3 regions of the Pseudomonas sp. Pse1 genome follow, and region 2 is predicted to be linked to each of the others. Evidence: riboswitches for the same ligand, from Rfam matches in the RefSeq annotation. Region 2 holds a riboswitch; each other region holds the start of a gene.
The links. A riboswitch is a leader RNA that binds a small molecule or an ion and turns the genes downstream of it on or off. The one in region 2 is predicted to bind cobalamin.
Positions count from the first base shown of each region.

Region 1: it holds a riboswitch for cobalamin, as region 2 does, so the genes downstream of both, cobO (cob(I)yrinic acid a,c-diamide adenosyltransferase) here and NR126_RS24920 (CbtB-domain containing protein) in region 2, are expected to answer to the same signal.
Region 3: it holds a riboswitch for cobalamin, as region 2 does, so the genes downstream of both, NR126_RS09970 (ABC transporter substrate-binding protein) here and NR126_RS24920 (CbtB-domain containing protein) in region 2, are expected to answer to the same signal.

Region 1 is NZ_JALJRO010000005.1:63,149-72,925, reverse strand. Features, by position in the region: gene cobT (nicotinate-nucleotide--dimethylbenzimidazole phosphoribosyltransferase) at 1-697, opposite strand, end outside; gene cobU (bifunctional adenosylcobinamide kinase/adenosylcobinamide-phosphate guanylyltransferase) at 694-1,215, opposite strand; gene NR126_RS09475 (cobyric acid synthase) at 1,270-2,721, opposite strand; gene cobD (threonine-phosphate decarboxylase CobD) at 2,718-3,710, opposite strand; gene cbiB (adenosylcobinamide-phosphate synthase CbiB) at 3,703-4,611, opposite strand; gene bluB (5,6-dimethylbenzimidazole synthase) at 4,608-5,258, opposite strand; gene NR126_RS09455 (cobyrinate a,c-diamide synthase) at 5,255-6,565, opposite strand; gene cobO (cob(I)yrinic acid a,c-diamide adenosyltransferase) at 6,576-7,187, opposite strand; cobalamin riboswitch at 7,268-7,503, opposite strand; gene NR126_RS09445 (sorbosone dehydrogenase family protein) at 7,617-8,930, shown strand; gene NR126_RS09440 (class I SAM-dependent methyltransferase) at 8,933-9,595, opposite strand; gene NR126_RS09435 (C40 family peptidase) at 9,623-9,777, opposite strand, start outside.
Region 2 is NZ_JALJRO010000023.1:37,367-47,143, reverse strand. Features, by position in the region: gene NR126_RS24945 (fatty acid cis/trans isomerase) at 1-136, shown strand, start outside; gene nfuA (Fe-S biogenesis protein NfuA) at 240-824, shown strand; gene cobM (precorrin-4 C(11)-methyltransferase) at 965-1,711, opposite strand; gene NR126_RS24930 (cobalamin biosynthesis protein) at 1,843-2,256, opposite strand; gene NR126_RS24925 (CbtA family protein) at 2,253-2,960, opposite strand; gene NR126_RS24920 (CbtB-domain containing protein) at 2,972-3,163, opposite strand; cobalamin riboswitch at 3,260-3,486, opposite strand; cobalamin riboswitch at 3,604-3,813, shown strand; gene cobW (cobalamin biosynthesis protein CobW) at 3,912-4,979, shown strand; gene cobN (cobaltochelatase subunit CobN) at 4,983-8,816, shown strand; gene NR126_RS24905 (ATP-binding protein) at 8,837-9,777, shown strand, end outside.
Region 3 is NZ_JALJRO010000005.1:161,974-171,750, reverse strand. Features, by position in the region: gene mnmC (bifunctional tRNA (5-methylaminomethyl-2-thiouridine)(34)-methyltransferase MnmD/FAD-dependent 5-carboxymethylaminomethyl-2-thiouridine(34) oxidoreductase MnmC) at 1-250, shown strand, start outside; gene NR126_RS09995 (SulP family inorganic anion transporter) at 253-2,019, opposite strand; gene NR126_RS09990 (HlyD family secretion protein) at 2,140-3,099, opposite strand; gene NR126_RS09985 (DUF3302 domain-containing protein) at 3,103-3,459, opposite strand; gene NR126_RS09980 (hypothetical protein) at 3,747-4,331, shown strand; gene NR126_RS09975 (MarC family NAAT transporter) at 4,338-5,009, shown strand; cobalamin riboswitch at 5,046-5,240, shown strand; gene NR126_RS09970 (ABC transporter substrate-binding protein) at 5,388-6,401, shown strand; gene NR126_RS09965 (iron ABC transporter permease) at 6,398-7,414, shown strand; gene NR126_RS09960 (ABC transporter ATP-binding protein) at 7,411-8,181, shown strand; gene NR126_RS09955 (pseudoazurin) at 8,199-8,636, shown strand; gene NR126_RS09950 (GNAT family N-acetyltransferase) at 8,602-9,123, opposite strand; gene NR126_RS09945 (OsmC domain/YcaO domain-containing protein) at 9,190-9,777, opposite strand, start outside.

The DNA of each region.
Region 1 (9,777 bases), on a different contig from region 2:
GCAGTGGATCGCCACGCTGCGCACCATGCACGGCCAAGGCGCGCTCAATGACCTGCGCCTTGTGACTGACGCCGGCAGCATTCAAGCCGGTGCCCGGACCGGTTAGATGCGCCACCGGGCAGTCGAGCAAGGCGCACGCCAAGGCGCTGGCCGCCGTGGTATTGCCGATGCCCATCTCGCCACCGATAAATAACTGGGCGCCTGCTTCGATGGCCCGTAACACGCTGTCCCGACCAGCCTGCAGCGCCTGCTCGCCTTGGCTTGCGGTCATTGCCGGGCCCTGAACGAAGTTGGCCGTGCCGGCCCCCAGACGCAAGTGGCGCACACCCGGCAGGTCCAACGCAGGGTTCACCGTGCCCAGGTCGATCACTTCCAACTGCGCTCGCAGTTGCCGCGCCAACACGCTGATCGCTGCGCCGCCGCTGACAAAGTTGTGCAACATCTGCCCAGTGACCTCTTGCGGATAGGCCGAGACACCTTCGGCAACCACCCCGTGATCACCGGCAAAGATAGTGATCCACAGTTGCTCCAGGCTCGGTTTTACCCGCCCCTGCAACCCGGCCAGTCGCACCGCGAGGTTTTCCAGTTGGCCTAGCGAGCCAGCGGGTTTGGTCAGTTGCTGCTGCCGGGCGTTCGCCTGGGCAACAGCCTCGGCATCAACGGCCTTACAGGGATTCAGCCACCAGAAATCTGTCATAACGCACTACCTTTCAACGTCAGGGGCAAGCCGGCAACGGTCAATACGACACGCTGACAACGCTCGGCGAGGGCTTGATGCAGCCATCCGGCTTCATCGACATAACGGCGAGTCAATTCGCCCAGCGGCACGACACCCATACCGGTCTCGTTGCTGACTAACAGAACTTCACCCGGCAATGTCGCCAGGCACTCCAGCAAAGCTTCACGCTCCTGGGCCAGGCGCGCGGGATCATCGAGCATCAAAAGATTGGTCAACCACAGGGTCAGGCAATCCACCAGCAGGCAACGCTCGGCATTGGCGTTTTCGCGCAACACACGGGCCAGCTCCAGCGGTTCCTCGATCAAGCCCCATTCGACGGGACGGCGTTCACGGTGATGGGCCACGCGGGCATTCATTTCGCCATCCAGGGGTTGGCTGGTGGCGATATAGATCACTTCCAGGGCGCTGTTGCTGGCGAGCTTTTCGGCCAGGCGGCTTTTGCCGGAGCGGGCGCCGCCGAGGATTAGTTGGTGCATGAAGGCTTCCTGAAAAATGCCGTGAGGCTGAGAGCCTCATCCCGAGCAGTCAATTCAAATCCCACAGAGCTGACGCAACAATTCGGTATCCAGGTGTTTTTCCACCAGATCCGCCAGGCGTTCGATATCGCGTTCGCGCAAGCCGTGGTAATCGACCTCCTGCACATCCTGCAATCCGGCCCAGCGCAGCAGTGCACTGCACGCCGCCGCAGATTCGAACAGACCGTGCAGGTAAGTGCCCAGTACCTGCCCATCGGCACTCTGTGCGCCATCGCAACGCCCGTCATCCAGCAATACCGCCGCATTTTCCAACGCAGGGCCGCTGGTCACCCCGGCATGAATCTCGTAACCGCTGACCTCGGCATTTTCCAGCGCCAGCCGGCCACGCACGTTGCGCAGTTGCTTCTCTTGTTCGAGCACGGTTTCAAAGGCCAGCAACCCCAGGCCGGCGCTGGAGCCCGCCGCGCCCTCCAGGCCCAACGGGTCATGCACCTGCTCGCCCAGCATTTGCAGGCCGCCACAGATCCCCAGCACCTTGCCGCCGTAACGCAGATGCCGGGCAATGGCAGTGTCCCAGCCGTTGGCGCGCAGGTAACGCAGATCGCTGCGCACGCTTTTCGAGCCCGGCAGGATGATCAGATCAGCCGGCGGTATCGGCTGGCCGGGGCCAATAAACTGCAGGTTGACCTGAGGATGCAGGCGCAGCGGGTCGAAATCGGTGTGGTTGCTGATGCGCGGCAAGACCGGCACCAGCACATTGAGCACCTGCTCGGCCTTGTCGGTCTGGCGCTGGTCGATGCCGTCTTCGGCTTCCAGGTGCAGGTCCATGACATAGGGCAGGACGCCAACCACCGGTTTGCCGGTGCGCGCCTCGAGCCAGTCCAGGCCCGGTTGCAGCAGTGCGATATCACCGCGAAAGCGATTGATGATGAAGCCCCTGACCCGAGCCTGTTCGCTGGCCGAGAGCAACTCCAGGGTACCGACCAGATGGGCGAACACACCGCCGCGATTGATATCGGCGATCAGCAGCACCGGGCAATCCACCGCCTCGGCGAAGCCCATGTTGGCGATGTCGCCAGCGCGCAGATTGATCTCCGCCGGTGAGCCGGCACCTTCGACCATGACCACCGGGTACGTCGCGCTCAGGCGTTGATGAGAAGCCAGCACTGCCTGCATCGCGATCGCTTTGTAGTCGTGATAGGCGACGGCGTTCATCGTGGTGACGGCGCGACCGTGGATGATCACCTGCGCACCGGTGTCACTGTTGGGCTTGAGCAGCACCGGGTTCATATCGGTGTGCGGCTCGAGGTGCGCGGCCTGGGCCTGAACCGCCTGGGCCCGGCCGATCTCGCCGCCATCGGCAGTGACGGCACTGTTGAGCGCCATGTTCTGCGGCTTGAATGGCACCACCGCAACGCCCTGGCGCGTCACCCAGCGACACAGCGCCGTCACCAGGGTGCTCTTGCCGGCATCGGACGTAGTGCCCTGCACCATCAATGTAGTCATGAGGCTTCCTTGGCGTAGGCAACAAAGGCGCGTTCGAGGCGCAGCCAGTCATTTTCGTCAGCCGGCAGGCCAAAACGTACGCTGCTGTTGTGACTGAACAGGCGCAGCAAGATGCCTTGCCGTGCTATGAATTCGTACAGGTGCTCGGCGCGCTCGGTGATCAGCCACTGGAACAACGCGCAACCACCGTGGGGCTTGAAGCCATGCCGTTCGAGGAGTTCGACCAGACGCAGGCTGGCCGCCTCGCTGCGCAGGCGTTGCTGCTGATGCCCTTCGGTATCGCGCAGGCAAGCCTGGCCAAGCACCCGCGTCGGCCCACTGACCGCCCAGGGGCCGACCTGTTCGGCGAGCAACTTGAGCAATTTGCGTTCCGCCAGGACAAAACCCAGGCGCACGCCCGCCAGGCCGAAAAACTTGCCGAAAGAGCGCAACACGATCAGCCCGACCTGGTTGGCAAAGGCCGCCAGGCTCAGGTGCGGGGTGTTGTCCATGAAGGCTTCATCGACCACCAGCCAGCCACCGCGCTGGGCCAACCGCGCATGCCAATCAAGCAAGCGCTCCGGGGTCAGGCTCAAGCCTGTGGGATTGTTTGGATTGACCACCACCAGCACGTCGAGCTTATCGAGGTAGAAGTCCACCTCCTGCTCCACCACTTCGCGCACGATGTAACCGTTGCGCCGCCAGGCCTCGGCGTGTTCGGCATAACAGGGAGAAAGCACGCCGACTTTGCCGGCACGGCGCAAGCGCGGCAGCAACTGGATGGCCATTTGCGAACCGGCGACCGGCAGCACCTGGCTGGCGCCGTAGTACTCGCGCGCGGCCTGCTCCAGGCCGTCTTCGGTTTCCGGCAAGCGTGCCCAGGCTCGCGGTGCGATTTCCGGGATCGCCCACGGCCACGGCGCCAGGCCACTGGAGAGGTCGAGCCAGTCGGCTTCAGCAATGCCATAGTGCAAGGCCGCCTTGCGCAGGCGGCCACCGTGCTCAAGCATAGAACTCGGCTCCCACACAGAGAATCAGCAACCATAACCACACCCCGCGCTGGACCAGTTGCCAGCCACGGTCGATCGAGTCGGCATCCGCCGGCACACCCTCGCCCAGTTGCGGACGCTGATGCAGCTCGCCGTGATAGATCGCCGCCCCACCCAACTCCACACCCAGTGCCCCCGCACCGGCAGCCATGACCGGCCCGGCATTGGGACTGTCCCAGGTCGGCCCCTGAGTCCGCCAGCACTTGAGCGCCAGACGGGTTTTGCCCAACACCGCGTAAGTCAGGGCCACCAGCCGCGCCGGAACATAGTTCAGCACATCGTCGATTTTTGCCGCCGCCCAGCCAAAACGCTCGAAACGTTCATTACGATAGCCCCACATCGCATCAAGGGTATTGCTCAGGCGATAAAGCACCACACCCGGCGCACCGGCCACGGCAAACCAGAACAACGCCGCAAATACTGCGTCGCTACCGTTCTCCAACACCGACTCAGTCGCCGCCCGGGCAACTTCGGTAGAGTCCAGTTCGCTGGTCTGGCGACTGACCAGATAACCGACGCGGTGGCGGGCTTCGTCCAGGTCGTTGCTGCGCAAGGCACGGGCCACCGGTTCGACATGCTCGCCGAGACTGCGCAGGCCAAGCGCGCAATACAACGCGAGAATTTCCACCAGCCAGCCGATATAGGGCAACCAGGACAAGGCCGTGGCCAGCAGGGTCAAAGGCACGACCACGATCACCCAGGCAGTGACGCCATGACTGCGCCAGCCGCGACCGGCGGCATTGAAGCGCTGCTCGACCCGATCGGCAAAGCGGCCGAACGCTACCAGCGGATGCCAGCGTTTCGGCTCGCCCAGTAACGCGTCCAGCGCAACGGCGGCGACACTCAGCAACGCCACACTCATTGACTCACTCCCCAGCTATTTTCATACAGCAGTTCGCTTAGCGGACGCGGCTGCGCCCAGCCCTCCAGCGCCAGCATCGGCGCTGAATAGAATTCGTTGACCGGTCCCAGGCACAACACCGCCAGCGGCTTGGCCCCCGCCGGCAAGCCGAGCAATTCGGCCAGCGCTTGTGGCTCGAACAACGACACCCAACCCATGCCCAGACCTTCGGCACGAGAAGCCAACCAAAGGTTCTGGATGGCACAGGACAGCGACGCCATGTCCATTTCCGGCAAGGTCCGGCGGCCAAAAATGTGCCGCTCACGGTCATCCATCAAGGCCGCGACCAGCACTTCGGCGCAGTCGTTGATGCCTTCGACCTTGAGTTTCATGAATTCGTCGGAGCGCTCACCCAGCGCCTCGGCGGTGCGCATCCGCTCTTCTTCCACCAGATTCTGGATCTGCCGGCGCAAATCCCGGTCACTGATGCGGATAAACCGCCAGGGCTGCATCAGACCGACGCTCGGCGCCTGATGCGCTGCTTCGAGCAGGCGCCGCAACAGCTCCGGCGCGACGGTGCCGCCGCTGAAATGGCGCATATCGCGGCGCTCGGCTATGGCCCGATAGACCGCCTGGCGTTCCGCTTCGGAAAACGCGTTGATGCTCATGAGTGGTTCGCTGTAGGCGCGAGCAACGCGGCGATCGCTGACGGATTTGAGGGGAAGTAAAAGTGTACGTAGGATGCGGTCATCCGCCCTTCACGGTAGACCGCTTCGGCACCACGCCCACCATTCGGGCTCAGGCCACGGGCAATCGGTTCAAGCGAGGTGCTGGTCAGCGAGTGGTGATAGGTATGCCCGCGCAACGCGCCCTCCGGCAACTCCACGGCTTGCAATGCCAGCGCGGCCAGACGCTTTTGCATCACCGCGTCACCGCTGAGCAAGCCGACCAGTTCGGCGCGTACGCCCTCAACGTCGGTCAGCGAGTCAAGCAGGTAAAGCATGCCGCCACACTCGGCGAGCAAGGGTTTGCCAGCGTCATGGTGAGCGCGGATAGCAGCGAGCATTGCGCTGTTTTGCGCCAGTGCCTCGTGGTGCAATTCCGGATAGCCACCGGGCAGATACAGGCTGTCCGCCTCAGGCAATTGCTGGTCACGAATCGGCGAGAAGAAACACAACTCGGCGCCCATCGCCCGCAACAGGTCGAGGCTCGCGCCATAGGTGAAGGCAAAGGCTTCGTCGCGGGCTACGGCGATGCGCACCCCGGCCAACAGCGGCTCGGCGGGGATCACTTCGGGCGCGGCAAAGGTCACGGCGGGCGGCAATGCCACCTCGCAACTGCTGGCCAGGGCGTCTGCCGCCGCATCAAGACGCAGATCGAGATCATTCAGTTCGCTGGCCTGCACCAGCCCGAGGTGACGGCTCGGCAGTTCGATGCCGGTCTCGCGGGATAACGCGCCATACCAGCGCAAGCCCTCCGTCAAGCTGCCTTCGAGCAACTGCGCGTGACGCAAGGTGCCGACCCGGTTGGCCAGGACCCCGGCAAACGGCAGGTCCGGCTGATAGCGCGCCAGACCCAGGGCCAAAGCGCCAAAGGTCTGGGCCATGGCCGTGCCATCGATGACCCCCAGCACTGGCACCCCAAAGTGCCGGGCCAGGTCGGCGCTGGACGGGGTGCCATCAAACAGCCCCATAACCCCTTCGATCAGGATCAGATCCGCGTCCAGGGCCGCTTCCCACAACAGGCGTCGACTTTCCTGCTCGCCGACCATCCACATGTCCAGTTGGTACACGGGATTGCCGCTGGCGCGCTCGAGAATCATTGGATCGAGAAAATCCGGGCCGCACTTGAACACCCGGACCTTGCGTCCCTGATTGCGATGCAGGCGTGCCAGGGCGGCGGTGACGGTGGTTTTGCCCTGACCGGACGCCGGCGCGGCAATCAGTACGGCGGGGCAATGACGAGGGTTATTCATGAACAGTGGCTCACAGCTCGACACCTTTTTGCGCCTTGATCCCGGCCTGGAATGCATGTTTGATCATGCCCATCTCGGTGACGGTGTCCGCCAGCTCGATCATTTCCGGCTTGGCGCCGCGACCGGTAACCAGCACGTGCTGCATCGGCGGACGGGCCTGCAGGTCGCTGAGCACCTGATCAAGATCCAGATAGCCGTGTTTGAGAGCAATGTTCAGCTCATCCAGCACCACCAGGCCGATGGCCGGGTCGCGCAGCAGCTCGCGGGACACGGCCCAGGCGGCTTCGGCGGCAGCGATGTCACGCTGGCGATCCTGGGTTTCCCAGGTGAACCCTTCGCCCATCACATGAAACCGCACCTGTTCCGGGAATCGCCGAAAGAACAGCTCCTCACCGGTGCTGTTGCGGCCCTTGATGAACTGCACGACGCCGCACTGCATGCCGTGGCCCATGGCCCGTGCAAGCATCCCGAACGCCGAACTGCTCTTGCCTTTGCCATTGCCGGTCAGGACCAGCAGCAGCCCGCATTCGTTGGGCGAGTTGGCTATGCGCTCGTCGATCACCGCTTTTTTGCGCAGCATGCGCGCCAGGTGACGTTCGTCGCGTTCGGGGGAATCAGTCATGGGGGAGCTCTCCGTTGAGGCTGGATAACGGCGGGCAGGCATGGAAATAGACGGCAAGAAGCCTGGCATCGCCCACCGTGATGCCGCTGGATGGATCAGGCCGGTCTCCGGGCTCATGAGCGGCCATTGGCCGGGCGCTGCGCCTTCCCATGTCGCGCTCGACACAGTGGCTGATGGCAGCACTTTTACTCATTTACCGTTGCGGGGGCAGCGCCGGGATCGTCGCCCGTTCTGTAGCAGAACGCGCCCTCACCGGCTTCCCTGTTTCACTCGATCGACCCACGAGTCACCGAGCACCTGAAACAAGTCGCGAAGGTTAGTGGGTTGGGGGTGGAGCGTCAATTAAAGGAAGCCGCTCTCTGACCGATTGAACCTTCGGCGGCGCGCCATCCTCTACCCCTCATGTGCGGTTATGAATGGGAGATCGGCATGCAAACGTCCCGCCTGACAGTTGTCCTCACACTGGCCGCAGTCCTGGTCGCCTGCGGCGAAACCGCGGTATTAAAAGTCGCCGAGGGCACTGGCCCCTCCCCCGAGTTGCCGGCACCGAACAAAACCTTGCTGCCCACCGTCAACATCGCCCCGGCCGTGGGCTGGAGCGATGGCGCCAAACCGACCGCAGCCCCCGGCACCCAGGTCGCGGCCTTCGCCGAAGGCCTCGACCATCCGCGCTGGCTGTACGTGCTACCCAATGGCGATGTGCTGGTGGCCGAAACCAACGCGCCGCCCAAACCAGACGACAGCAAAGGCCTGCGCGGCTGGGTCATGAAGAGAGTCATGGGCCGTGCCGGCGCCACGGTGCCCAGCGCCAACCGCATCACCCTGCTGCGTGACAGCAACCACGATGGCGTCGCCGAGACAAAAACCACCTTTATCGAAAACCTCAACTCGCCGTTCGGCATGACCCTGGTGGGCAATGACTTATACGTGGCCGATACCGACCGGCTGCTGCGCTTCAACTACGTCGAAGGTGAAACCACGATCAGCTCGAAACCGATGAAAGTCATCGACCTGCCAGGCGGCCCCCTCAATCACCACTGGACCAAAAATGTGATCGCCAGCGCCGACGGCAGCAAGCTCTACGTCACCGTGGGTTCCAACAGCAATGTCGGTGAGAACGGTCTGGACCAGGAACAGGGTCGCGCGGCGATCTGGGAGGTGGATCGGGCCACCGGCAATCACCGGATTTTTGCGTCCGGCCTGCGCAACCCCAACGGCATGGCCTGGGAACCAAACAGCAAAGCACTGTGGACGGCGGTGAATGAACGGGACGAGATCGGCAGCGACCTGGTGCCGGACTACATCACCTCGGTCAAGGACGGCGGTTTCTATGGCTGGCCGTTCAGCTATTACGGACAGCACGTCGATGCGCGGGTCAGCCCGCAGGATCCGGCCCTGGTCGCCAAAGCCATTGCCCCGGACTACGCCGTAGGCCCGCACACGGCTTCGCTGGGCCTGACCTTTGCCGAGGGCAGCAAGTTGCCAGCACCTTTTACCGAGGGTGCGTTCATTGGCCAGCATGGCTCATGGAATCGAGACCCCCACAGCGGCTACAAAGTGATTTTCGTGCCCTTTCACAACGGCAAACCCTCTGGCGTGCCAGTGGATGTCCTGTCTGGATTTCTGAACAAGGATGAAGAGGCAATGGGACGGCCGGTAGGCGTGGTGATCGATCAACAGGGTAGCCTGCTGGTGGCCGATGACGTGGGCAACAAGGTCTGGCGAGTGTCCGCTACACGCTAATGTCAGCGCTTGCGGCACAGCGTCAGGCCATCACCCAGTGGCAGCAACGACAGATCAACCCGCACATCATCCTTCAGCGCCCGATTCAAGGCCTGGATGGCGCGAGTATCTTCGCTTTGCGGATTGCTCTCCAGCACTCGCCCACTCCACAGGGTGTTATCGAACACCGCCAGCCCACCGGTGCGCAGCAAACGCAGGGCATGCTCCAGATAGGCCGGGTAATTGGCCTTGTCCGCGTCGATGAACATCAGGTCGAAGCATTCGCCCTGCCCCTCCCGCTCAAGTTCGGCCAAGGTCTGCAAGGCAGGCGCCAGACGCAGCTCGATGCGCTCGCTGAGACCGGCCTCCTGCCAATAACGGCGAGCAGTGGCGTTGTAGTCGCCGGGGATATCGCAGCAGATCAGCCGGCCATCCTCGGGCAGCGCCGCCGCCATACACATCGCGCTGTAGCCGGTGAAGGTCCCCACCTCGAGTACGCGCCGGGCACCCGTGAGCTTGATGAGCAAGGCGAGAAACTGCCCCTGTTCGGGCGCCACCTGCCAGCGCGCCATCGGCAGGGCCTGGGTTTCGTCACGCAAACGGCGCAGCAGCGGCGTTTCACGCAGCGAAACATCCAGCAGGTAGTGATAGAGGGCGTCGTCGAGGTTAAGCGTTCGTGCGGTCATGACCACCTCCGCCTACCCGGAAATTGACTAGGGATTGCGCGCCAGGTGCTCAGGCTGCAACACGCGCTTGGCACTCAGGTAGGCCCGTTGCCAATACGCCTTGGACAGACTGTCGAGCTTGACCGTTCCGCCCGTCGCAGGCGCATGCACAAAGCGCCCCTCACCCACGTAGATTCCGGCAT
Region 2 (9,777 bases):
CATTGTCGAGCGTTGGGGCATTCGTCGCAGCCATCCGCTGTTCTGGGTGTATTTCCACGATTTGAGCCGCTATATCCACGAAACCGACCCGGTGGAAGAGGGCGTGCTGGACATGAATCGCTACGAGAACCTGTGATTGAGCGCGGATTAAGGTCCGCGCTTTAACCCGACAAAAATACTGGGACTTTGTCCGGCGCCACGTTTGGCGTAAACTGCGCCCAAGCCTGCGAGGAAATTCCATGACTGCTATTACCATCACCGACGCCGCCCACGATTACCTGGCTGATCTGCTGTCCAAGCAGAACACCCCGGGCATCGGCATCCGCGTTTTCATCACCCAGCCTGGCACCCAGTACGCCGAGACCTGCATTGCCTACTGCAAGCCGGGCGAGGAAAAGCCGGAAGACACCGCGCTGGGGCTGAAAAGCTTCACCGCCTACATCGATCACTTCAGCGAAGCTTTCCTGGACGATGCAGTCGTCGACTACGCCACCGACCGCATGGGCGGCCAGTTGACCATCAAGGCGCCGAACGCCAAAGTGCCGATGGTCAACGCCGACAGCCCGGTCAACGAGCGCATCAACTACTACCTGCAAACCGAAATTAACCCGGGGCTGGCCAGCCACGGCGGCCAGGTCAGCCTGATCGATGTGGTTGAAGACGGCATCGCCGTGTTGCAGTTCGGCGGCGGCTGCCAGGGCTGCGGCCAGGCGGACGTAACCCTGAAGGAAGGCATCGAGCGCACCCTGCTCGAGCGCATTCCGGAGCTCAAGGGCGTGCGCGACGTGACCGATCACACGCAGAAAGAAAACGCCTACTACTAAGGCGTTCGCTGCGACTAAAAAAACGGCGTCCGTGAGCGCCGTTTTTTTATGCCCTGTAGGAGCATCTGGCTTTACGCGTCATCGTTGACGATTTTCGCTGGCAAGCCAGCTCCGACAATGGCCGTGGTAGAGCAGAAACATTACGGCCTATACAAATGCGCATGCCCCGCCCGATACAGCGATGACTCGCTGAAACTGTCACTGGCCAACACCCGGCCCACCAGAATCAGTGCCGTACGCCGGAACCCCTTGGCCTGCACTTTCTCGGCGATATCGGCGAGGGTTCCCAGCACCCAGTCCTGATCCGGCCAACTGGCCCGGTGTACCACGGCGATCGGGCAATCCGCGCCGTAATGGGGCAGCAGTTCGGCGACGATTTTCTCCAGGTGATTGACCCCCAGATGAATGGCCATGGTGGTGCCGTGGGCGGCCAGGCTGCTGAACGACTCGCCGGCGGGCATGCTGGTCTTGTCGGCGTAGCGGGTGAGGATCACGCTCTGGGCGATGTCCGGCAGGGTCAGTTCAGCCTCCAGCAACGCCGCGCAGGCGGCGGTGGCGGTGACGCCGGGGATGATTTCGAAGGGGATGCCCAGCGCCCGCAAGTGGCGGATCTGCTCGCCGATGGCGCCGTACAGGCTCGGGTCGCCGGAATGCACGCGGGCCACATCCTGGCCCTGGACGTGAGCCACGCGGATCAGCTCGATGATCTGTTCCAGGTGCAGTTCGGCGCTGTTGATCACGTGTTCGGCCTGGTGGCCTTCAAGCGCGGCAGCCGGCACCAGCGAGCCGGCGTAGATGATCACCGGGCAACTGCGGATCAGCCGCTGGCCCTTGACGGTGATCAGTTCCGGATCGCCGGGGCCGGCGCCGATGAAGTAGACGGTCATGGCCGGCTCCTGAGGGTTCTAGGGAAGGGGCAGATGAGCGATGCTCATGATGAAAAGGGAATTATCGCAAGAATTGAAGGGGGCTAACGCAGGAACTCGCTCGCTCCTACAGGTGTGCGGGGTATTGCCCATTATCCGGCACACGCCAACGCAAAGGTCGCTTGCGCATACTTCTGTCGGGAAATCAGCAAGGTCGCTGGCGCCTGGGCCAGTGCTTCGGCAAGGGCGAGGGCAGCGCTTTCGGCGACGCCGTAACAACCCGTGCGCTCGAAAGCGATCTGGGACTGGTGGCTAAGCCGTGCTTCGTAAGCGGACAATTGCTCGCTGCTGAACACGGTCAGGGGCAAGCCCAGTTGCTCAGCCAGTTCGATAAGCCCGGGTTCATCACGTTTCAGGTCGATGCTCGCCAGCGCCGTGATCGATTGCAGATCGATCCGCTGTGCCTGCAAGGCCTGGTCGAGTAACGCGCGCAGCGTGCTGGCCGGGCAGCCGCGTTGGCAGCCCAGGCCGACCACCAGGGTCGGCGCTGCGCGCGTTTCACTCATGCCTGATAGTGGCCTGCGCTTTTGCGCCGGAACAACCAGGCACTGATCAGCCCAAGGGCCAGCCAGAACGCCACGTTGGTCAGCTGCGAAGCGATCTTGAACTGCGCTTCGAGGGCCTCGGGGGCGAGCATCGAATGCACTTCCGGTTGCGGCGCGCCGACGATGTGCGGCACCGCTAAGATGGCCACGCCGAGTGCCTTCAGCAGCCAGTTCTTGCCGAAGGCGATCAGGGCGATACCGGCAGCAGTAGACGCGGCAGTACCGATCCACCACATCTGCCGCTGCGCCAGATCCGCGGCGGCGGTGCCCGGCAACTCCGGCGGCAGGCCGAGGGTCGGCGCGAGGACGAAGGTGGCGTAACCGGCCAGGCCCCAGAGCAGGCCCTGGGACGTGCGGGTCGGGGTGCGCAGGGTGTAGAGTCCGGCGAGCATCAGCGCGAAACCGACCGCCACCACCAGGTTGCCGCCGGTGGTCGACAGCACGCGCTGCCAGCCGTCTTCCGGCTCCCAGGCCTCGGCGTCGTGGCTGTGGGCAGCCATCGCCGAGTCGGCATGTTCATGCACTTGCTCGACGGCGGGCTCGGATTTCTCGTAGGTCTCGGCCTGCAAAATCAGCGGCGAGACCCAGAAGCTTTGCAGCAGGGTCAGCAGAAGGGCGGCCAACAGCCCGCTGAAACCTGCGGTTTGAGCAATACGCTTGATCATCTGGGCAGGTCTCAGTGGCACGGGAAAGCGGCGCTGTGCCGGGTGTCGTGAGCGGCGTTGTGCACGGCTTCGATGTGCGAGAAGCCGGCGAAGTACACCAGGCACGCACCGAGGATCGAGGCGCTGAGGGCGGCGACCAGGCGTTGGCCCAGTGTGGTGGTGCCGGCGGCGGTGGCGTGGCGAGTGCTGCTGATGGTCGACATGGCGCTTACCTCTGGTCAGTCAGGGGTGATCCGTGCGCATGCAAGCCTCCGCGAGCAGGCCGCGGAAACTGAAACAGCGCCCGCCCACCGCGGGTTTGTTATTCAAGTATTGCGGGCCGGTCTCCGGGCTCACGAGGGGCTGGCGTTGGCCAAACCTTCAAGAATCGCCTTCCCATGCTGTACATCAGGCACAGTGGCTGTGATTCTTCACTCGCTTACCGTTGCGGGGGCAGCACCGGACTGACATGGGCTTGAAGTAAAGCTCATGATTCACCGGTTTCCCGTTTCACCCTGTGAAGGGCACCCGTAACAAGGTGTGTAGGAGAGCATGGGCGGGTGCTGGCGTCAATCTTGATACCGAGTTGACCCCTTCGCGAGCAGGCTCGCTCCCACAATGGATTTGCGGTCACCAGAACCATTGACCGAGCCCAGTACGATGCGTAGCCTTGCACCTTCGAGGTTCTTCGGCCCCTGCGCCGAAGCTAAGAAGGGAACGCGGTCGATGCCGCGGCTGCCCCCGCAACTGTGAACGGTGTCGTTGCTGCCAGGCCACTGCACGCTCTTCCGAGCGGCGGGAAGGCGCAGTAATCGCCAGTCGAAAGACCGGCCCACCGTCAGCCAGGAGACCTGCCTCGATCCAGATTCTCACTACAACCGGGCGGGGTGATCCGGTGGCGAACTGCTCCCGCGCGCGTCTGCGTCGCTGGTTCTCGTCCCGTATGCCCGCCACCTTGCCAAAGGGCATCCGATGAAAACACTGGCCAAACTCCCCGTCACCATCGTTACCGGCTTCCTTGGCTCGGGCAAAACCACCTTGCTGCGGCACATGCTCGACAACGCCCAGGGCCGGCGCATCGCGGTGATCGTCAACGAATTTGGCGAGCTGGGCATCGACGGCGAAATCCTCAAGCAGTGCTCCATCGGCTGCACCGAAGAAGAAGCCAGCGGCCGGGTCTACGAGTTGGCCAACGGTTGCCTGTGCTGCACCGTCCAGGAAGAATTCTTCCCGGTGATGCGCGAGCTGGTGGCGCGCCGTGGCGACCTCGACCACATCCTCATCGAAACCTCTGGCCTGGCCCTGCCCAAGCCGCTGGTCCAGGCTTTCCAGTGGCCGGAAATCCGCAGCGCCTGCACGGTTGACGCGGTTATTACCGTGGTCGACAGCCCGGCCGTCGCCGCCGGCACCTTCGCCGCCTTCCCTGACCAGGTTGACGCCCAGCGCAAGCTCGACCCGAACCTTGACCACGAGTCGCCGCTGCACGAACTGTTCGCTGACCAACTGGCCAGCGCCGACTTGGTGATCCTCAACAAGACCGACCTGATCAACCCCGAAGACCTGGCCCGAGTGCGCCTGGAAGTCGCCGAGGAACTGCCGCCGGCGGTGAAAATCATCGAGGCCAGCAGCGGTCGCGTGCCGCTGGACGTGCTGATCGGCCTGGGTGCCGGCTCCGAAGAACACATCGACAGCCGCCACAGCCACCACGATCACCACCATGACGGCGACGATCATGAAGACCACGATCACGACGCCTTCGATTCGATCTCCATCGAACTGCCGCAAGCCGATGAAAGCCTGCTGCTCGATGCCCTGACCCAACTGGTGGTGCAGCACGGCATCCTGCGGGTCAAGGGTTTCGCGGCGATCCCGAACAAACCGATGCGCCTGCTGATCCAGGGCGTGGGCACTCGTTTCGACAAGCACTTCGACCGTCAGTGGGGCGCCGAAGAAGCGCGCATCACGCGCCTGGTGCTGATCGGCCAGGAACTGGACGCGGCCTTGCTCGAAGCGCAACTGCGCGCCGCCCTCAGCGTCTGATCCATGCACCTGCTCAGGACCCAGCCCGGCGGATTCGTCTCCGAGGACAACATTGCCGATCTCGGGCAAACCCCCGCCGAGCTGGTGATCCTGTGCAGCGGTGACTCCAGCCTGGCGCTGCTGGCCGAGGCGGCGCAGCAACTGCCCGGGGACTACCCGAGCCTACGCCTGGCCAACCCGATGCAGGTGCAGAATCACGCCTCGGTCGACCTGTATGTCGATCAGGTGCTGCGCCACGCCAAGGTGATCCTGATCTCGCTGCATGGCGGGATCGCCTATTGGCGCTACGGCGTCGAGCGCCTGATCGAACTGGCGCAGCGCGGTGTGCAACTGATTCTGGTGCCGGGCGACGACCGTCCCGACCCGGAGCTCAGCGACTTGAGCACCGTGCCGGCGGAAGACCGCGAGCGGCTCTGGCACTTCCTGCGTCAGGGCGGCAAGCACAATGCTCTGGAGCTGTATCGCTGCCTGGCCAGTCGCTGGCTTGGCCGCGACTATGCCTGGGGCGAGCCGCAAGTGCTGCCACGCACGGCGATCTATCATCCGCATCACGCCCATCCTAACCTGACCGATTGGCAAGCCGACTGGCGGCCCGGTCAGCCAGTGGCGGCGCTGCTGTTCTACCGCTCGCACTTGCAGGCGGCCAACACCGCGTTCGTCGATGTGTTCTGCCAGCGCTTGCAGGTGGCCGGACTCAATCCCTTGCCAATCGCCGTCGCCAGCCTCAAGGAGCCCGGCTGCCTGACGGTCGTCGAAGACTGGCTGGACGAGGTGCAGGCCGCGCTGATTCTCAACACCACCGGCTTTGCCCAGTCCAGCCCCGAGGCGCCGCACCTGCGGCCGTTCCGCCGCGATATCCCGGTGATCCAGGCGATCTGTGCCCAAGACAACGAGCCGGGCTGGAGTGCCAGCGAACAGGGGCTCGGCCCGCGTGACCTGGCGATGCACATCGCCTTGCCGGAACTGGATGGGCGGATCATCAGTCGGCCCATCAGCTTCAAGGACCTGGCCTGGCGCAGCGAGCGCAGCCAGTGCGATGTGGTCTGTTACCGGGCGCACCCCGAACGCATGGATTTCGTCGCCGAACTGGCCCGGCGCTGGGCCGAGTTGGCGCGCGTGCCGAACGGCGAGAAACGGGTGGCGCTGATTCTTGCCAACTATCCGACTCGCGATGGACGCATTGGCAACGGTGTCGGCCTGGACACCCCGGCAGCGGCCTTGAATATTCTGCGAGCGCTGCAGGAGCAAGGCTATCCGCTGCCGGTCGAACTGCCCGTCAGCGGCACCGCGTTGATCCAGCAACTGCTCGGCGGGGTCAGTAACGATCTCGACAGCATCGACCTGCGCCCCTGCCAGCAAAGCCTGGCGCTGGAGGATTACCGGGCGATGTTCGAGGCCTTGCCGGAAGCTAACCGCAGCGCGGTGCTGCAACGCTGGGGCGAGCCGAGCGCGGACCCGATGTACCGCGACGGGCGGCTGATGATCGCCGGCCTGCGCTTCGGCCTGACCTTTGTCGGCATCCAGCCGGCGCGCGGTTATCAGGTCGATCCGAGCGCGGTCTACCACGACCCGGACCTGGTGCCGCCCCACGCCTACCTGGCGTTCTACTTCTGGCTGCGCAAGGTCTACGGCGCCCATGCGCTGATCCATGTCGGCAAACACGGCAACCTAGAATGGCTGCCGGGCAAGGGTGTTGGCCTGTCCGAGCAGTGCTGGCCGGATGCGCTGCTCGGGCCGCTGCCGAACATCTACCCGTTTATCGTCAACGACCCGGGCGAGGGCGCCCAGGCCAAACGCCGCACCCAAGCGGTGATCATCGACCACCTGATGCCACCCCTGACCCGCGCCGAAACCTACGGCCCGCTGCGCAATCTGGAGTTGCTGGCCGACGAATATTACGAAGCGCAACTGCTCGACCCACGGCGGGCTCGCGAACTGCAGCGCGACATTCTGGCGCTGGTGCGTGAGACCCACATTGACCGTGAGCTGCAACTCGATAGCGACGCCGACGCGGCGATCTGGCTGCCGCGCCTGGACACCTACCTCTGCGACCTCAAGGAATCGCAGATTCGCGATGGGCTGCATGTATTCGGCGAGTCGCCGAGTGGGCGTTTGCGCATCGACACCTTGCTCGCGTTGTTGCGCATTCCCCGGGGGGATGGTCGGGGGGCGCAATCGAGCTTGTTGCGGGCGTTGAGCAAAGCCTTTGCGCTGGGGTTTGATCCGCTGGATTGTGCCCTGGCCGAACCCTGGAGCGGACCGCGCCCGGAGGTGTTGGCCGCGATTACCGACGAGCCCTGGCGCACTGCGGGGGATAGCCGTGAGCGGTTGGAGTTGTTTGCCAGCCAACTCATCTCCCAGACATTGAGCCCTGATACCTGTAGGAGCGAGCCTGCTCGCGATGGTGTATCAGACACATCGCAGTCGCCTGACACTCCATCGCGAGCAGGCTCGCTCCTGCAATGGTCTGCATCGGTAGAAGTCGAAGCCATCCTCGACCACCTGCGCGAAGTCGTCGCCCCGCGCCTGGACGCCTGCGGCCCGGCGGAAATGCACGGTTTGCTCAGCGCCCTCGCCGGACGTTTCGTCCCCGCCGGCCCCAGTGGTGCGCCAAGTCGTGGGCGCCTCGATGTGTTGCCCACCGGGCGTAATTTCTACTCGGTGGACGTGCGCAACCTACCGACCACCACCGCCTGGCGCATCGGTTTTCAATCGGCCAACCTGATTCTCGAACGGCACCTGCAGGACCACGGCGATCACTTGCGCCAGCTCGGCCTGTCAGTGTGGGGCACGGCGACCATGCGCACCGGCGGCGACGACATTGCCCAGGCCATGGCGCTGATGGGCGTGCGTCCGGTGTGGGCCACGGGCAGCCAGCGGGTCGATGACTTCGAAATCCTGCCGCTGAGCCTGCTCGACCGGCCACGGGTCGACGTGACCTTGCGCGTGTCCGGATTCTTCCGCGATGCCTTCGCCAACCTGATCCGCCTGTTCGACGCCGCCGTGCAAGCGGTGGCCGCGCTGGACGAGCCGGATGACCTCAACCCGCTGGCGGCCAAGGTGCGTCAGGAGCGCGAGACGCTGCTGCAGTCCGGACTCGATGCCGATGCGGCGGCGCGCCAGGCCGGCTGGCGGATTTTCGGTGCCAAGCCCGGTGCCTACGGTGCTGGCGTGCAGGGCGCGATCGACGGGCGTCTGTGGCAAAGCCGCGACGACCTGGCCGAGGTCTACCTGAACTGGGGCGGCTACGCCTATGGCGGCGCCGACGAAGGTACGGCGGCGCGCACACAGTTTGCTCAGCGCCTGAGCCAGGTGCAGGCGGTGGTGCAGAACCAGGACAACCGCGAGCACGACCTGCTCGATTCCAACGACTACTACCAATTCCAGGGTGGCATGCTCGCCGCCGTGGAAAGCCTCAGCGGTGCAGCGGCGGCCAGTTATCACGGCGATCACAGCCAGCCGGACCTGCCGAAGATCCGCACCCTCAAGGAAGAACTGAACCGGGTGATTCGCTCGCGGGCTGCCAATCCGAAGTGGATTGAGGGGGTTAAGCGCCACGGCTATAAAGGTGCGTTCGAGCTGGCGGCGACCGTCGACAACCTGTTCGCCTTCGACGCCACCACGCAGCTGATCGACGATCACCAGTACGCCTTGCTGGCGGATGCCTACCTGCTCGATCCATCGACCCGAGCGTTCGTCCAGCAGCATAATCCCCATGCCCTGCGCGACATGACCGAGCGCCTGCTGGAAGCCCAGCAGCGCGGCTTGTGGCAGGAGCCAGGGGCCTACCGCGAAGCGCTGGAACACCTGCTGCTGGATATCGAGGAAGAGAGTTGAACCCAAGTACGAGAGCCGAGATGACTGACGTCCCGCATTTTCCGCTGTCCGCCGTGGTCGGCGCCGATGCCTTGAAACTGGCGCTGTGCCTGAGCGCAATCGACCCGAAAATCGGCGGTGTGCTGATCGAGGGACCGCGGGGCATGGCCAAGTCGACCCTGGCCCGGGGCCTGGCCGATCTGCTGGCCAGCGGGCAGTTCGTCACCTTGCCGTTGGGCGCTACCGAAGAGCGGCTGGTCGGCACCCTCGACCTCGACGCGGCGCTGGGCGAGGGTCGTGCGCAGTTTTCCCCGGGCGTCTTGGCCAAGGCTGACGGTGGCGTGCTGTACGTCGATGAAGTCAACCTGCTGCCCGATCACCTGGTGGACCTGCTGCTCGATGTCGCCGCCAGCGGTACCAACCTGGTGGAGCGCGACGGCATTTCCCATCGGCATCCAGCGCGCTTCGTGCTAATCGGCACCATGAACCCGGAGGAGGGCGAGTTGCGTCCGCAACTGCTCGACCGCTTCGGCCTCAACGTCGCCCTCGACGGTCACACTGAACCGCTGGAGCGTGGGCAGATTATCCGTCGCCGCCTGGACTTCGACAGCGATCCGCAAGGCTTCTGCGAACAATGGCAAGAAGCGCAACAGCAACTGCGCGAGCGCTGCCAGCGTGCCCGTGAGGGGCTGGCGGCGATACCCCTGGACGACACGGCCCTGGCGCAGATTACCGAACGCTGCTTTGCCGCCGGAGTCGATGGCCTGCGCGCCGACCTGGTCTGGCTGCGTGCCGCGCGCGCCCATGCCGCCTGGCGCCGTGCTGCAGCCATCAGCGAGGAAGATATCGACGCGGTGGCCGAGTTTGCCCTGCGTCATCGTCGACGCAACCCATCTGCGCAAAACCACAGCCAGCCACCGGCCACCCAAGCCTCGCCCAACCAATCATCACGGCCCGACGAAGGCCAGGGCCAGTGGGGCGA
Region 3 (9,777 bases), on a different contig from region 2:
CATAGAGGCCTATGCAGCCCTGGCCCGAGATGCGCGGCAGGTTCCGGACATCGCCTGCCCGTGGCTAGAAGGCCTCTACGCCAACAGCGGCCACGGCTCGCGCGGCTTGATCACCGCGCCGCTGTCCGGCGAATTGCTGGCCGCCTGGCTGGACAACGAACCGTTGCCGCTGCCGCGCGGTGTGGCTGAGGCCTGCCACCCCAATCGCTTCGCTTTGCGCCAATTGATCAGGGGCAAGGCCGGCCAATGATTTCAGTGCTGGCGGTCGCCGGGATACAGCGCCAGATAGTTGCTGACCGCATCGTCAATTGTGGGAAAGAACGCCGCTTCGCCCAGACGGGCGAACAGGCCGAAGCGCTTGAGCTTGTCCTTGACCGGGTCTTTCATCTCGGCCACGCACAACTTGATGCCCGCTGCATGCAGGGTTTCGTCCAGTTCCGCCAGCACATCGGCTGAGGTCACGTCGACGCTGGTCACCGGTTCGGCGGCCACCACCAGCCAGCGTACCGGCGTCGGCGAGGCGGCCACGGCGTCCAGCACACGGTCGTTGAACAGTTCCGCGTTGGCGAAAAACAGCGGCGCATCCCAACGGAACAGCACCAGCCCGGGGATCAAACTGGCCTGTGGATAACGTTGGATATCGTGGTAGCCCTTGACCCCGTCGGGCTGCCCCAGCACCGCGGAATAGGGACGCCAGCCATCCCAGAGAAACTCAATCACGGCGAGCACGATGGCCAGGGCGATCCCTTCAATCGCACCGAACACCGCAACGCCGATGGTGCAGACAATCGACAGCCAGAACTCCCAGCGCTGGATGCGATAGATACGCCGCAGGTCGGCGACTTCGATCAGGCCGATCGCCGAGGCAATCACCACCGCCGCCAGTGCGGCATTGGGCAGGTGCTGCAACAGGTTCGGTGCCACCATCAGCAGCAAGGCCACCGTCAAAGCACCAACGATCCCGGTCAACTGGGTTTTCGAGCCTGCGGCTTCGGCCACCGGGGTCCGCGACGAACTGCTGCTGATGGGAAAGCCCTGGAAGAACCCGGCCGCCAGGTTGGCAAAGCCCAGACCGGCCATTTCCTGGTTGGGGTCGACGTAGCTGCGGGTGCGCGCCGCGTAGACTCTTGACAGCACGCTGGTGTCGGCGAATGAAACCAGCGCCACCGCGCAGCCACCAATCAACACCGGGACCAGGTCTTCGCGAGTAATCCAGGGAATGGCGAATGCCGGCAAGCCCTGGGGCAACGCGCCGAGCACCGAGACCCCGGCACTCGCCCCCAGATCCAGCACGCCGACAGCGACCGTCGCCCCGACCACGGCGATGAGGATGCCGGGGATGCGTTTGTTGCCCTTGAGCAGCAGGATCACCGCCAGGGTCGTGGCGCCGACCGCAAAGGTGATCCAGTTGCTCTTGCCGTCGACTATTGACGTGGCAATGGACCAGAGGTTGGTCAGTGGGCCTTCGGACTCGATGGAGAAACCGAACATCTTCGGCAACTGGCTGATCAATACGGTCAGGGCAATCCCGTTCATGTAGCCATAGCGAATCGGCTTGGACAGCAACTCGGTGATAAAACCCAGACGCGCAATGCCGGCGAGGATGCACACCACGCCTGAGACAATCGCCATCGCCGCTGCCAGGGCCACGGCGCGCTGCGGATCACCACCGGACAGCGGCAGGATGACGGCGAGGATCACCGCCGCCAGCGACGAGTCCGGGCCCAGCACCAGAATCCGGCTGGGACCGAACAGGGCATAGGCAATCAGCGGCACGATGGTCGCATACAGGCCATAGATGCCAGGCAACCCGGATGCCACCGCATAGGCGATACCCACGGGCACCAGCATGGTGGTCAGCACCAGACCGGCGAGGATGTCGTGGCGCAACCAGGCGATCTGGTACTCGCGCAAGGTGCGAAATCCGGGCAGCCAGCGGTTCCAGCCGGTGTTGACGCCGGTCTTGCGCACGATGCGCCCCGGCTCGGGACTTGGCGACGGCGAGTCCGCAAGGTTCATGGGTCTGGCCCCTAAGTGTGGAAGATGTGTAGCGCCCGTCAGCGTTGTTCAGGGACTTGTGAAGAATCGCGAGAATGACCGAGGGGGAGCCGACCAGTGCCGGTCTCCCCCCCTCATCTGTCAATGGAACGGGAAGATGTAGTTCATCCAGGCGGCCATGCGCAGCAGTATCTTGCGCATGATCGCCACATGGTGGAAGTGCTGGCTGTACAGCGCCGCCTGACCATATGAGCCACCGGGTAACAACTTGGCGTACTCCGGATAATCCGGGTCAGTGATCTCGATGATCACCGGCACCCGACCCGGTGGTGGCGATCCGGTGTAGCTGAGCAAGGTGCCGGATGGCTGGATCTGCCCCTCGCCTATCACACTGATGACATTCTTCACCTTACCGGTAAACACTCGTCCGGGAATGCCGTCGAAGGCGACCTCCGCCTCATCGCCCGGCACCAGGCGCAGCAAGCTGTTCTGGCGCATCCAGGCAGCAAAGTATTGGCCCTCTTCCGGGATGAAGACCATCGACGGACGCAGCGGAAACTTGGTCGCCATCATCCCCGCACGCAGCGAAACATGGGTCACGAAGCCCTTGCTCGGTGCCCGTACGGTGGTGTTGTCCAAATCGAACTGGGCGTTGTCGATCTGCCCCTGCAGGTCGTCCACCAGGGCTTGGGCCGCATCCAGCTCGCGCCGCGTACCGAAGTTGCGCTTGATCAGTTCGTTGATTCGGAACAAATCAGCCCGTGCGGAGATTTGCTGGGCTTTCAGCGACTTGAGGCGGTTCTGGAACGGCTCGGGGTCGATGCGAAACAGCACATCCCCGGTTTTCAGCGGCTCGTTGCCCTTGACCGGCACCTCGATCACCTTGCCCGTCACGGTCGGGATAATCGGCACCGAGACGAAGTACGAACGCGCCACCTCCGAATACGGGTGGTTGTAGTTCATCAGGAAGATCAGCGCGCCAATCAACACCACGCCGCCCAACACGGCGGTCGGCACCGTCCACTTGTTCAGGGGAATACGGAAAATCTTGAAGATTGCCACGCAGATGGCGGTGTAGGTAAGGATCAGTAATAAGTCCATGGTTTATTGCCGTCCTTCTATAGAAGAGTCATCGGACTGCGTCTTCCCTTCCAGGCGCTGCACGCGTTGGCGCAGTTCAGCCAGCTCCTTGACCAGCTCCGCATCGAGTTTCAACTGCTCGGGATCCGTGCGAAATCCCCAGCCGCGATCCTCCCGGTACAACATCGCCCAGATCCACAGGAACGGCCACAACGCATGCAGGGTGAACAGACTCACCCAACCTGCTGCATGAATGGCGTCCTGATGCGGATGTTTGCGGTGTACGGCAATTTCGTAGGGTATGTCGTGCAGCACGATAATCCCGTAGAACAACACGATTGCCGCAAAAAAAAGAATGCCCAGCGCAATGTAGTCGAGCACGACGCCCCCCTCCCGAAAAACAAAAACAGCGCGTACGCACCACGTGAGTGCTGTGATGGTCGACTGCGGTCGCTGCTCCGCGCGCGCCCGTTCGAAATCAGAATAGTTCAAGTTTAATCGCCTGCCCGGCTATCGCTCGCTGACTTAACTCAGTGAAATCGCAGATAGCAGACAGTCCCATGCAGGGCGAAATGCTCGGCAATTCAATCGATAAGGTCACCAGGCAAGTTGCCGAACACCGACTATTCTTGGGCGTGTCCGTCAGCTATCACAGGGAAACCAAGCTCATGAAATCCGTCAAATCCTTCGCCTTGCGTGTCGCGTTTGCCACTCTCCTGTCGACTGCCGGCATCAGTGCCCAGGCGGCTGATATTCCGTTGGGCAGTACCGCGATGGAAGGCCACTTCGTGACGAAAGTGCTGGCAGTCGATGCGGCGAATTATCAGGTCACCATCGAAGGCCTCAACAAGCAGCCGATTCCCCTGCAACTGACCGATCAAGCCAAAGCCCTGCCCAACCTGAAAGTCGGAGATAACGTCGACATCCAGGTGCTGCGCTCGGTGGCCTATGTACTCGACACCCAGGTGGGGGGTGCACCCAAAGTCAGCGATGAAGCCATGACCATTCGCGCCACCAAAGACAACCCCAATCCCGGCGGCGAGGCGGTACGCCAGGTCAAGGTCACCTCGAAGATTACCCAGATCGATTTGAAGACCCATGAAGTGACCCTGATGCCTCCAGAAGGCAAGGTCAGGGTGGTCAAGGTCGAGGACCCGCAGCTTCAAGAGCGCATGAAGAAGCTGCAGGTGGGGCAGACGGTCGAGGCGATCTACACCGAGATCCTGAAAATCAAAACCTCGACCAACCCATAATCGCCCATGAGTGATTTATTCAACGCGATTGCCCTGGGATTGCTGGCGTTGTTGCCGTTGCTCAACCCGCCCACCACCGTGGCGCTGTTCCTCGCCCTGAGTAAAGGACTCAACCAACGGCAAAAGAATAAACAGGCGCGGCTGACGGCCTTCTATGTCTTCCTGATCATGACGCTAACCTACTACACCGGCGAACTGATCATGGATGCCTTCAACATCTCCATCCCCGGTTTGCGCATAGCCGGGGGTGGAATCCTGATCGTCATGGGCATGAAGATGCTGTTTCCACCGCCCGCACCACCGACGACCGACCATGACGTCAAGGAAAAGGAGAGCTTCGCCTTGATCCCGCTGGCTATGCCCAGCACCGCCGGCCCCGGCACCATTGCCTTGATCATCAGTTCTGCGGCAACGATCAAGCACAGCACGATGTTCCCGGCCTGGGTGATAATGGCCGCCCCTGCGCTAATCTTCCTGTTCACCGCGCTGATCCTGTGGATCTGCCTGCGCAGCTCGGGGCTGATCATGCGCATAACCGGCGAGTCCGGGATCGACGCAATCTCCCGACTGATGGGCTTTTTGCTGGTGTGCATGGGCGCTCAGTTCGCCATCAATGGCTCGATCGAAATCGTCCAGTCGCTCATCGACAGCAACTTCCATCCGCCGCGCCTGCCCTAGTTGGCAGCCCGCGCATTTCCTCCCGGTGCCGTGATCGACTACCATAGCGCCGCCGGTCCCCCAGGGGATTAATAGGGAATCCGAAACACCACACCCGGTGTCAATCGGAACTGCCCCCGCAACTGTAGATGCCGAGCCCACTCCACAACTGCCACTGGATCATTTCCGGGAAGGCTGGGGTGCGGCAACGACGCATGAGTCAGGAGACCTGCCGGCCAAGCAAAATCACTAACCGGCGGGGTGTCCGGGAAGGACATCCCTGCTGCCCGCCAGTTTCCTTGTCGCGCGGTCTTGCCCTGTGTTCAACGCAGTGTTCGAGGGTGTGTTTCCAAACCGTATCCCTGCTGTTGCCTGTACGGTTCAAATGGAGATTGCCCCATGCTGTTGCCCCGCCTTTCGACCCTCGTTGCCGGTATGGCTCTTTGCGCCCTGGCCCAGGCCACCCCGACCCAGTACCCACTGACCCTCGAAAACTGCGGCAGCAGCCTGACCTTCCAGCATGCGCCCAGCGGCACCGTGACCATTGGCCAGGCCGGTACCGAAATGCTCTACGCCCTGGGCCTGAGCGACAAAGTGCTCGGCACGTCGCTGTGGTTCAACAACGTGTTGCCGGTGTACAAGGCGCAGAACGACAAGATCGAGCGCTTGGCGGACAACGATCCCAGTTTCGAAGCGGTGATCGGCAAGCGCCCGCAACTGGTGACGGTTGAGCTGGAATGGATGGTCGGTCCGCAAGGCGTGGTCGGCACTCGCGAGCAATTTCATGAGCTGAAAATCCCCACCTACCTGCTGCCTTCAGACTGTGAAGCCAAGGACAACCTGGTGGGCGCTGACGGTACGCGCCTGGCGCCGTTCCGCATCGAGAGCATCTACAAGGGCATTGAGCAGCTCGCCGAGATTTTCGATGTGCGCGAGCGCGGCGCCCAACTGACGGACGAGCTCAAGGCCAGCCTCGCCCAATCGATTACCAAGGCCCACGAGAAAAAGCACCCGCCGCTCAGTGCCCTGGTCTGGTTCTCCAGCGCCGACATGGACATCGATCCTTATGTGGCCGGCCACAAGGGCGTTCCCGACTTCATGTTGACGACGTTGGGCGTGCGTAACGTGGTCGAGTCCGACGAGGAATGGCCGACGGTCGGCTGGGAAACCATCGCCAAGGCCAATCCGACTTTCCTGGTCATCGCGCGCATGGACCGCCGCCGCTTCCCCGCCGATGACCATGAAAAGAAACTGGCGTTTCTGCGCAGCGACCCGGTGACACGCAACATGGACGCGGTGAAAAACAACCGCATCATCGTGCTTGATGCGATGGCCATGCAGGCCAGCGTGCGCACCTTCGACGGCCTGCAGCAACTGGCCGAGGCCATCGACCGCTTTAACCTGCCGCAATGACTGCGAGTCTGATTAGAAGCTTGTCGGCCATGGCGCTGCTGTTGGCAGCTGTCATCGCCGGCGTGGCCATCGGTGAAACCGCCATTGAGCTTCACGTGGTGTTCCAGGTGCTGGCAAACAAACTGTGGGCCGCCGGCTACGCGCTGGACCCGATCGACGAAGGCATCGTCTGGAATTATCGCCTGACCCGCGCCCTGGTCGCGGCGGCCTGCGGTGCCGGCCTGGCCACCTGCGGGGTGATTCTGCAGTCGTTGTTGCGCAATCCCCTGGCTGATCCGTATCTGCTGGGCGTCAGTGCCGGAGCCTCAACCGGGGCGGTGTTGGTGGCTCTGCTCGGCGTCGGCGCCGGCATGCTGACCTTGTCGGCCGGCGCCTTCGTCGGCGCCATGGCTGCGTTCGCCCTGGTGATTTTGCTGGCGCGACTCAGCGGTTCAAGCCGTGGCACTGGGCAAATCATCCTCGCGGGCATTGCCGGCTCGCAGTTGTTCAACGCCATCACCGCGTTCCTGATCACCAAATCGGCCAGCTCCGAACAGGCACGGGGCATCATGTTCTGGCTGCTGGGCAACCTCAGCGGGGTGCGCTGGCCGTCGGTGTGGCTGGCGGTGCCGGTGGCAGTCGCGGGTCTGGTGTTGTGCCTGCTGCACCGACGTGCCTTGGACGCTTTTGCCTTTGGCAGCGATTCAGCCGCATCACTCGGCATACCGGTGCGCCGGGTGCAGTTGGTGCTGGTGGGGTGCGCGGCGCTGGTGACGGCGGTGATGGTGTCCATTGTCGGCTCCATCGGTTTTGTCGGTCTGGTAATTCCCCACGCCGTGCGCCTGCTGCTCGGCACCGGGCACTCGCGCCTGTTGCCCGCCAGTGCCCTGGCCGGCGCGTTGTTTCTGATTGCCGCCGACGTGCTGTCACGCACCCTGATCAAGGGCCAGGTGATTCCGGTCGGGGTGATCACCGCGCTGGTCGGTGCGCCGGTGTTTGCGCTGATCCTGATCGGCCGCAGGAGCGCCCGATGAGCGCCCCCGTTCTGAGGTGCCGAGGTCTGTCCTTCAAGGTGCGTGACGCCGAGTTGCTGCAGGATATCCATCTCGATCTGCACCCCGGCGAAACCCTCGGCGTCGTCGGGCCCAACGGCTCCGGCAAGTCCACCTTGCTCAAGCTGTTGGCCGGCTTGCGCACGCCGTCAGCCGGCGGTGTGTGGCTGGCTGACCAGCCGCTGGAAAAACTTTCGCGCCGCAGCATTGCGCAACGCCTGGCGGTGGTCGAGCAACAGGCCGACACCGACGACGCGATCCGCGTGTTCGACGCCGTCGCGCTCGGCCGCACGCCCTGGTTGTCGGCCCTGAGCCCGTGGAGCCGGGAGGACGAGGCGATCGTCCGCCAGGCCCTGCACGATGTCGACGCCACGCACCTGAGCACACGCATCTGGCGTGGTCTGTCCGGGGGTGAGCGCCAGCGCGTGCATATCGCCCGGGCCCTCGCCCAGCGTCCGCAGATCCTGCTGCTCGACGAGCCGACCAACCACCTCGACATCCAGCATCAACTGACGATTCTCAAGGGTGTGCAGGCGCTGCCCGTTACCAGCCTGATCGTGCTGCACGACCTCAACCAGGCCCTGACCTGCGACCGCCTGGCAATCCTCGACCGTGGACGGCTGGTGGCGCTCGGTAAGCCCCTGGAAGTGCTCACGCCACAACGTTTGCACGCCACCTTCGGCGTACAGGCCCACTACCTCACGGACCCATTCGATGGCGCGCAGATCCTGCGCTTGCGCGCCACCTGATCAATCGAGGACTCGACATGCGCTCTCTATCCTTACCCTTGCTGCTCGCCAGCGCCCTGTTCTGCTCGGCCCTGCAGGCGCAAACTTTTGAAGTGAAAATGCTCACCCGTGGTGCCGCTGGCAGCATGGTCTACGAGCCGGATTACCTGCGTATCGAGCCCGGTGACAGTGTCAGGTTCATTCCCAGCCAAAGCGGACACAACGCCGCTTCGGTCGCGGGGCTACTGCCGGCAGGTGCTACTGCGTTCAAGGGCAAAATCAATCAGGAGATCGAGCAGGTTTTCGACATCCCTGGCCTGTATGGCATCCAATGCACCCCGCATCTGGCCATGGGCATGGTGATGCTGATCCAGGTCGGTCCAACCACCGCCCAGCCAGCCGAAATCCCGTCAGCCTTGCCAAAGCGTGCCACCGAGCGTTTCAGCCGTCTGTTGCAGCACCAGCAGGCTCAATAGTCGCCAGTTGGAATTCCATATGGGTGGTCTGCCACAGCGGATCAGCCTCGACATCGATGATCGCGAAGCCCTGGCGAATCCAGAAATCAATGGCGCCGGGAAGGAAGGGATGGGTGTGCAGGTAGACCACCTGCACGCCGTCCGCCTGGGCCAGGGCCAGCAAGGCGCGGTACAGCTGCGCCGCCAGACCGACTCGTCGGTGAGCCGGCAGGACGAACAGCCGAACCACCTCGACCACTTTGCGGCCGCGATAATCCAGCTGGGGGAAACGTCCGTCGTACGGCAGGTAGCCGATCGTGGCGACGATCAGCCCGTCGACCCGCGCCACCAGAAACCGCCCGTCACCGCGCAGATAGACCGCCTCGAAATGCGCCAGATCAGCCGGCAGGCCGCTGGCGCTGAGCTTGGGAAACAACTCGGCGCGGACCTGTTGAACGAAGGTCAGGACCTCGGGGATTTCTGTGGCGGTGACAGGGTGAAATTTCAAAATGCTATTCCTGTTTCTGACACACCGCAGAGCCCCCAGTCGCTTGCAAGCCAGCGCCTACAGCCGTCAAACACCCGCGACTTTGGCCCGTGCCGCATGCAGTTTCTTGTAGCTGTCGATCAACCGCAGGTGCCGATCCAGCCCTTCGAGCTTCATGCTGGTTGGCGTCAGGCCATGGAAGCGCACGCTGCCGTTGACCGAACCAATCGCCGCGTCCATTCGCTCGTTGCCAAACATACGACGGAAGTTGACCTCGTAGTCCGCCAGCTCCAGGTCTTCGTCCAACTCCATCTCCAGCACTGCGTTCACTGCCTGGTAGAACAGGCCGCGCTCGACGGTGTTGTCGTTGTACTGCAGGAAGGCTTCCACCGCGTCCTTCGCCTCTTCGAACTGTTGCAGGGCGAGGTAGATCAGCAGTTTCAGCTCGAGGATGGTCAACTGGCCCCAGGCCGTGTTGTCGTCGAACTCGATACCGATCAGGGTGGTGATGTCGGTGTAATCGTCCAGCTCGCTTTCCACCAGGCGCTCACCCAGGGCCTTCAGCTCGGCGTCGTCGAGGCTGTGCAGATTGAGGATGTCGGCACGGAAGAACAGCGCCTTGTTGGTGTTGTCCCAGATCAGGTCGTCCAACGGATAGATTTCCGAATAGTCCGG